DNA from 2 places in the Escherichia sp. E4742 genome. Region 2 is predicted to be linked to the other one. Evidence: riboswitches for the same ligand, from Rfam matches in the RefSeq annotation. Region 2 holds a riboswitch; the other holds the start of a gene.
What was found. Region 2 has a riboswitch for cobalamin ahead of btuB (TonB-dependent vitamin B12 receptor BtuB). Riboswitches for the same ligand answer to the same signal wherever they lie in the genome.
Positions count from the first base shown of each region.

Region 1: it holds a riboswitch for cobalamin, as region 2 does, so the genes downstream of both, FEM44_RS24875 (cobalamin biosynthesis protein) here and btuB (TonB-dependent vitamin B12 receptor BtuB) in region 2, are expected to answer to the same signal.

Region 1 covers NZ_CP040443.1:5,083,862-5,088,078, forward strand. Annotated here, with positions in the region: gene cobT (nicotinate-nucleotide--dimethylbenzimidazole phosphoribosyltransferase) at 1-28, opposite strand, end outside; gene cobS (adenosylcobinamide-GDP ribazoletransferase) at 53-796, opposite strand; gene cobU (bifunctional adenosylcobinamide kinase/adenosylcobinamide-phosphate guanylyltransferase) at 793-1,338, opposite strand; gene FEM44_RS24875 (cobalamin biosynthesis protein) at 1,473-1,907, opposite strand; gene FEM44_RS25245 (hypothetical protein) at 1,944-2,168, opposite strand; cobalamin riboswitch at 2,127-2,301, opposite strand; gene pocR (transcriptional regulator PocR) at 2,385-3,299, opposite strand; gene pduF (propanediol diffusion facilitator PduF) at 3,505-4,217, opposite strand, start outside.
Region 2 covers NZ_CP040443.1:2,375,548-2,379,764, forward strand. Annotated here, with positions in the region: gene FEM44_RS11555 (YijD family membrane protein) at 1-288, shown strand, start outside; gene trmA (tRNA (uridine(54)-C5)-methyltransferase TrmA) at 328-1,428, opposite strand; cobalamin riboswitch at 1,542-1,732, shown strand; gene btuB (TonB-dependent vitamin B12 receptor BtuB) at 1,798-3,642, shown strand; gene murI (glutamate racemase) at 3,587-4,217, shown strand, end outside.

The sequences.
Region 1 (4,217 bases), 2.4 Mb from region 2:
TATTCAATAATTCGGCGAGTGTTTGCATGTAACGTCTCCTCGGTAATCAGTCTTATAGCAGTGCCAGCAGGAAGACCAGTTCACCAAGTTCTATGGCTGCTCCCAGCGTATCGCCGGTTTGCCCGCCCAGAGTCCGTTTGAGAAGCTGACCGAGGACGAAAATCGCCACCATCGTCACCACCATAGCAGCCACACCATGCATACCCGGCAATAACACGGCAGCAAAAATAGCGGCTAAACCGAGGGTGACACAGGTTTGTCGCCCGTCAATTTTGCCAATGAACACATTACCAAGCCCTTCTTCCCGGGCATAACAATGACGATACATCAACAATGCGGCAGTCCCACGGCTAACCGCACATGCTGCCGCCAGCGATGCAAGGATCGGTTCGCCACGCAGTGCCAACTCGCTTAGCACCAGAATCTTTGCCAGAACCACAAAAATCAGCGCCAGACCACCGTGAGTACCCAAACGGCTATCACGCATGATTTCCAACATGCGATCGCGGCTACGTGCAGAAAATACGCCATCACAGGTATCTGCGAGGCCGTCCAGGTGGAATCCCCCTGTCATCAGCGCCAGCACCAGCACGCTAAACAGTGCCGCCAGTGGTATACCACACCATGCCTGCAACGCCATGAAGACCAGTCCACTAATGGCGCCAAGCAATAAACCAATTAAGGGAAAAGTAATGATACCGCGAGAATAATGCTCGAAATCCAGCCCCTGGGACCAACGACGCGGTACAGGCAGACGCGTAATAAAAGAGAGCATCGCCCAAAATAATTTACTCATTTGATTTTTACTCCAATACCCGAAACCACCAGCCATACTTCATCTGCCGCAGCGGCCAGCTGCTGATTTACCCGCCCGGCAATATCACGAAAATGTCGCGCCAGACGATTCTCCGGCACAATCCCCATGCCCACTTCATTGGTCACTAATACGACCTTTGCAGTACAACGTTGACAGGCGGCAATCAACGACTGAATCTCACCGTTAATCGCCTGCTCCATCACGTCATAATCCCATTTTTCAGGATCTTTATCGCCGCCATATTCAAACAAAAGATTAGTCACCATTGTTGTAATGCATTCCAACAACACGGCAGTCTGCGGATTAATGTCTGCGTTAATTAACTCATCAAGATTTTGCCAGCGTTCCACCGTGTTCCAGTGCGCCGGGCGGCCTTGCCGATGGTGTTCAATCCGTGCGGCCATCTCATCATCAAAAATTTGCGAAGTAGCGATATACAGGACCTGTGGAGTGTCCCCAATAAGCGCCTCGGCGTGCCGGCTCTTCCCGCTCCGTGCGCCCCCCGTCACCAAAATCATCATACGGACTCCCGGTTCAATTGTATGATGGTATTCATTGACCAGAGCAATGGATGTTCCACTGTTACTGACCGTAATAACATTTCTTCGATTAATACTGCGCGTATTAAAAATAAAAATCCAGCATTCTCAATCCATTACGAATGAGGAAGGCATTGTGAAATAGCCCGATTTCCCTGCGTTAACGACCGACAAAATGTGTCATTAGCAACGGCTTCTCTGAATTGACACATTTCATTCAGATAATGGATTAACGCTACAGCCCCACCAGCCGTACCATTCAGCAAACGAGCATTGTGCTCTGCTATTAAGATTACCGTCACGCCATCAGGCAGAGGGAGCCTTTCTGGTATGAGTGTCCCGCTTTCAGCAATCAATAACAGCACTGAATAATCGCTATACGCATCTGATAATGATTGTTCTGGCCCTCCGTTAAAAGGCAGGAAACCTTGCTGCCAATCCTCACCGACAAAACAGGTAATAGGCAACATTTCAGCCAGATGTTTAGCGAGTTCGATATTGCCAGATGAGAGGCAAAAAAGAGCTATCGATTCAGGTTTTATCGTTTTCATGACCACCACCCTCCGCTTAGTTTCCTGTAATAACGGTCAGGTTGATATGCCACAAAAAAAGATTGCCACACCATAAGTGCAGCCCTGGTGCCTGTCGACACGACGATGAATGAAATAAATGTTGCCGCCATCCCCTGATCCTTTCAGGGTGGTAGGGGTAATAAAGACGCGCCAGTGCTCAACCGGGCGCTTCCAGACAACCCACTTCCCACCGAAGTTGTTGGTATTAACTGACAGGCTGGTCTTCTGGCTTAGCGTCATCCTCCCCCGACCTTCCCGATCTCACGATCAGTGGCATTTTCGAGGTTGTCAGCATTACAGCAGCGGGGGCTGCGAGGGATTTCCACCCTCTTCCCAGGCACAAATGTGCCAAACATGTCAGCGTATGTTATGAGCCGATTTCAATTTTCCCATAACACCTAAATGAATTATTACTGCCAGAGTATATTTAATCATCCCTCATTTTTTACATTGAATTTATGCCGTTTCCGCAGCCGTATTTTCGCTAATTTGCTGACGGTAAACCTGCGGCGTTACCTGATAGGCCTGTCGAAAAACTTTGCAAAAATAACTGGTTTGAGAGAAGCCTAAATTACGCGCAATGCTGGCGATGCTCCAGTCACTATGGCACAGCAACTCACGGGCGCTGGCCATACGTTGTTGGTTTACCCATGCATTAAAACCAATCCCATGATACTTCTTAAACAATTTACTGAAATAATAAGGGCTTAGATAAACATGCGAGGCAACATCCTCCAGGCGTAAATCGTCTGATAAATGCGCATCAATATAGCGTAATGCTTTTTTCATTTTATTATCGTGAGGATTAGACGCGCGGGTCTGACGAACTGAATCCGAATGAGGTTTATTCTCTTTAATAACGACAAAATTGAGTTGCTTTTTGAGGCAATTTTCCACAATCAGCTTCAACAAATCAGCAGAGGCCATAACTCGCGAGTAGTCCATCTCCGGGACTTTGCGAAATTCATTAAGTAATTCGGGATCTGCTTGCCAACGATCATCGACATTCAGAATATCGATCAAATCGACATCACCATTACGCAGGCGGACTTGTCCACACAGCACAAAGCCGACTAAATGCCCGGCAATCACCAAAGGAATAGAGAAATCGGTTAATCCTGCATGGCAACGGTAAATACAAGGTTGATCGGATTTAGAAGCTTCCAGGCCTCCGCAACGATCGCTCATGCGGCAGCGAGTGCTAAGCTGTGGATGTTGCCGCATCATCTGACAAAACGGGGTGAAGTTAAAAAGTTCGGAAATTTCATCACCGTGGATATTGACCACGACAACCGCAAGGCTGGTCGCCTGCGCAAAATCCTGCGCGATTTTATTAATGAGTTCTGAATTAAGTGTCGCCGCAGAAATCATGATAAAACCTCCCAGTTAATTTATTGTTATTGTAAAAAACAATTGTTTTACATTTAATCTTCACATCATCCCTGATGATTTACTGACGAGAAGCACAAAGGACAATAACAAAAGCCTCCATGAAGCGGGAGACTTTTTAATAAGTTCGGAAAGCAGATCACAAACAGTAAAAAAAATAAACGTTTATAACCGCCAGGCTATTTCGCTATTCGCGGATATCTTTAGGCGTAACACTATTGACAGGTAAATTTTGTGCAATGAGAAAGCGATAAATCGCCGCACCAACGCAGGCACCAATGACCGGGGCAATAATGGGTACAATGAAATAAGGAATATTGCGTCCGCCAGTCATCGCTATTTCTCCCCAACCCGCAAGCCAGGTGAAAATTTTTGGCCCAAAATCACGCGCTGGATTCATGGCAAAACCGGTTAATGGTCCAGTAGAAGCACCAATAACAGCAACCAGAATACCAATCAGTAAAGGTGCGAGAGGCCCCTTCGGTACACCGTTGCCGTCATCGGTCAACGCCATAATCAATCCCATCAACATAGACGTGATGACTATTTCAACCAGCGCCGCCTGCCATACATTTATTGCCGCTGCCGGGTAAGTACTGAAGATACTGGCGAGTTGTAAACTTTCTGCACTTCCACGAACCATATTGTGGGCAGATTCAAAATCGGTAAACAAATTGCTGTATAAAAAATACGCCAGAACCGCACCACCAAAGGCACCCGCTAATTGTGCCATACAAAATGGCAGTACTTTACGGCCAGGAAAAGCGGCGAACAACCATAGAGCAATCGTAACCGCCGGGTTGAGATGAGCGCCGGAAATTCCTGCCGTAAGATAAACAGCAAGTGAAATACCTAACCCCCAAATAATACAAATTTCCCACAGCCCCAGACTTGCCCCAG
Region 2 (4,217 bases):
TTCGCAGCGCTGTTTAGCTCCATTGTGCCATTTTCTGTATTCCCGATTATTTCCCTGGTGCTGACGGTTTACTGCCTGCATCAACGTTATCTTAATCGCACTATGCCGGTCGGCTTGCCGGGTCTGGCAGCTGCCTGTTTTATTCTCGGCGTTTTGCTTTATAGCACTGTGGTTCGTGCGGAATATCCGGATATCGGTTCTAACTTCTTCCCGGCTGTGCTGTCGGTCATTATGGTGTTCTGGATTGGCGCGAAGATGCGTAACCGTAAGCAGGAAGTTGCTGAGTAATCGGTAAGATGCCGGATGCTGGCGCATCCGGCATGGGTTTTACTTCGCGGTCAGTAACACGCCGCACTCCATATGGTGCGTGTAGGGGAACTGATCAAACAGAGCCAGACGTTCAACCTTGTGCGTCTGGCTTAATGTTTCCAGATTCTTACATAACGTTTCCGGGTTGCAGGAGATGTACAAAATACGCGGATACGCCTGCACCATTTTCTCGGTTTCACTGTCCAGACCGCTGCGCGGTGGGTCGACAAAAATGGTTTCGCACTGATAACTCTTTAAGTCGATCCCTTGCAGGCGGTTAAACTCGCGCACACCATTCATCGCCTGAGTAAATTCTTCTGCCGCCATACGAATAATTTGTACGTTATCAATATGGTTAGCTGCGATGTTGTATTGCGCAGCAGCGACCGACGGCTTGGCGATTTCGGTAGCTAATACCCGATCAAAATTGCGCGCCAGGGCTAATGAGAAGTTACCGTTGCCGCAGTACAGCTCCAGTAAATCGCCTTTTGAGCCTTTGGTTACGTCCAGCGCCCATTCCAGCATCTGAATATTCATCGCCGCGTTCGGCTGAGTGAAGCTGTTCTCTACCTGACGGTAGATCATCTCTTTTCCGGCGACCGGCAGACGCTCGTCGATGTAATCCTGATCCAGCGCGATTTTAGTTTTCGTTGCCCGACCAATCAGATGCACATTCAGATTCTGCGCTCGCAACGCATCGCGCAGGGCTTCCGCCTGCTGACGCCATTCGTCACCCAGCTTTTTATGGTACAGCAGGGAAACCACCGCCTGATTACTCAGCGTGGTGAGGTAATCAATCTGGAACAACTTGTGGCGCAGAACGGGATTATTACGCACACCCGCAATCATCGCCGTCATCAACTGGTTGATGAGTTCACTGGCGGCGGGGAAGCTATCCACGCGGATACGGCTTTTGGTTTGTTGATCGAAAATGATGTGGTACAGGTCATCGCCATCGTGCCAGATGCGGAACTCCGCACGCATCCGGTAATGGCTGACCGGCGAGCGAAACACTTCCGGAACCAGGTCAGAAAACGGTGCCATCATACTTTGCAAACGTACCACTTTTTCGGCTAACTGCGCTTCATACTGTTCTGTTGGAAGGTGTTCGGGGGTCATGATGTATCCTGAAAAATTAAAGTACGCGGCGATTGTAGGGATTGCTCATCAGATGTCCAGATCTTGATGAATTCCTATTTGTGAACTACGTCTGGACAGCAACTTGTTACAACCTGTAGCATCCTCTCGCCGGTCCTGTGAGTTAATAGGGAATCCAGTGCGAATCTGGAGCTGACGCGCAGCGGTAAGGAAAGGTGCGATGATTGCGTAATGCGGACACTGCCATCCGGTGGGAAGTCATCATCTCTTTGTATCTTCAGATACCCCTCCAAGCCCGAAGACCTGCCGGCCAACGTCGCATCTGGTTCTCATCATCGCGTAATATTGATGAAACCTGCGGCATCCTTCTTCTATTGTGGATGCTTTACAATGATTAAAAAAGTTTCGCTGTTGACGGCGTGTTCTGTCACAGCCTTTTCTGCTTGGGCACAGGATACCAGCCCGGATACTCTCGTTGTTACTGCTAACCGTTTTGAACAGCCGCGCAGCACTGTGCTTGCACCAACTACCGTTGTGACGCGTCAGGATATCGATCGCTGGCAATCGACCTCAGTCAATGATGTGCTGCGCCGTCTCCCGGGCGTGGATATCACCCAAAACGGCGGTTCAGGTCAGCTCTCTTCTATTTTTATTCGCGGTACAAATGCCAGTCATGTGTTGGTGTTAATTGATGGTGTTCGCCTGAATCTGGCGGGGGTAAGTGGTTCTGCCGACCTTAGTCAATTCCCCATTGCACTTGTTCAGCGTGTCGAATATATCCGTGGGCCGCGTTCCGCCGTTTATGGTTCTGATGCAATAGGCGGGGTGGTGAATATCATCACGACGCGCGATGAACCTGGAACGGAAATTTCAGCGGGGTGGGGAAGCCATAGTTATCAGAACTACGATGTCTCTACGCAGCAACAACTGGGGGATAAGACACGGGTAACTCTGTTGGGCGATTACGCTTATACCCATGGTTATGATGTTGTCGCTTACGGCAATACAGGAATGCAAGCGCAGCCTGATAACGATGGTTTCTTAAGTAAAACGCTTTATGGTGCGCTGGAACATAATTTTACCGATGCCTGGAGCGGCTTTGTACGTGGCTATGGCTATGATAATCGGACCAATTATGACGCGTATTATTCTCCGGGGTCACCATTGGTCGATACCCGTAAACTCTATAGTCAAAGTTGGGACGCCGGGCTGCGCTATAACGGCGAACTGATTAAATCACAACTCATTACCAGCTATAGCCATAGCAAAGATTACAACTACGATCCGCATTATGGTCGTTATGATTCGTCGGCGACGCTCGATGAGATGAAGCAATACACCGTCCAGTGGGCAAACAATGTCATCGTTGGTCACGGTAGTATTGGTGCGGGTGTTGACTGGCAAAAGCAGAGCACGTCTCCTGGCACCGGATATGTTGAGGATGGGTATGATCAACGTAACACTGGTATCTATCTGACCGGATTGCAACAAGTCGGCGATTTTACGTTTGAAGGCGCAGCACGCAGCGACGATAACTCACAGTTTGGTCGTCATGGAACCTGGCAAACGAGCGTCGGTTGGGAATTCATCGAAGGTTATCGCTTCATTGCTTCCTACGGGACATCTTATAAGGCACCAAATCTTGGACAACTGTACGGCTTCTACGGTAATCCGGATCTGGATCCTGAGAAAAGCAAACAGTGGGAAGGCGCGTTTGAAGGTTTAACAGCAGGAGTGAACTGGCGTATTTCCGGATATCGTAATGATGTTAGTGACTTAATCGATTACGATGATCACACCCTGAAATACTACAACGAAGGGAAAGCGCGGATTAAAGGTGTCGAGGCGACCGCCAATTTTGATACCGGACCGCTGACGCATACTGTGAGTTACGATTATGTTGATGCCCGTAACGCAATTACCGACACACCGTTGTTACGCCGTGCTAAACAGCAGGTGAAATACCAGCTCGACTGGCAGCTGTATGACTTCGACTGGGGTATTACTTATCAGTATTTAGGCTCTCGCTATGATAAGGATTACTCCTCCTGGCCGTATAAAACTGTGAAAATGGGCGGTGTGAGCTTGTGGGATCTTGCGGTTGCATATCCGGTCACCTCTCACCTGACAGTTCGTGGTAAAATAGCCAACCTGTTCGACAAAGATTACGAGACAGTCTATGGCTACCAAACTGCAGGACGGGAATACACCTTGTCTGGCAGCTACACCTTCTGAACCACGTCCCACCGTGCTGGTGTTTGACTCCGGCGTCGGTGGGTTGTCGGTCTATGACGAGATCCGGCATCTCTTACCGGATCTCCATTACATTTATGCTTTCGATAACGTCGCTTTCCCGTATGGCGAAAAAAGCGAAGAGTTTATTGTTGAGCGTGTGGTGGAAATTGTCACCGCAGTGCAAGAGCGTTATCCCCTTGCGCTGGCTGTGGTCGCTTGCAACACCGCCAGTACCGTCTCACTTCCTGCGTTACGCGAAAAGTTTGCGTTCCCGGTTGTCGGCGTCGTTCCGGCAATTAAGCCAGCGGCACGCCTGACAGCTAATGGCATTGTCGGATTGCTGGCAACTCGTGGTACGGTAAAACGTTCTTATACCCACGAGCTAATCGCGCGTTTCGCTAATGAATGTCAGATAGAGATGCTGGGCTCGGCAGAAATGGTTGAGCTGGCTGAAGCGAAGTTGCATGGCGAAGAAATCTCTCTGGATGCGCTAAAACGTATCCTGCGCCCGTGGTTAAGAATGAAAGAGCCGCCAGATACCGTTGTTCTGGGGTGCACCCATTTTCCTCTACTAC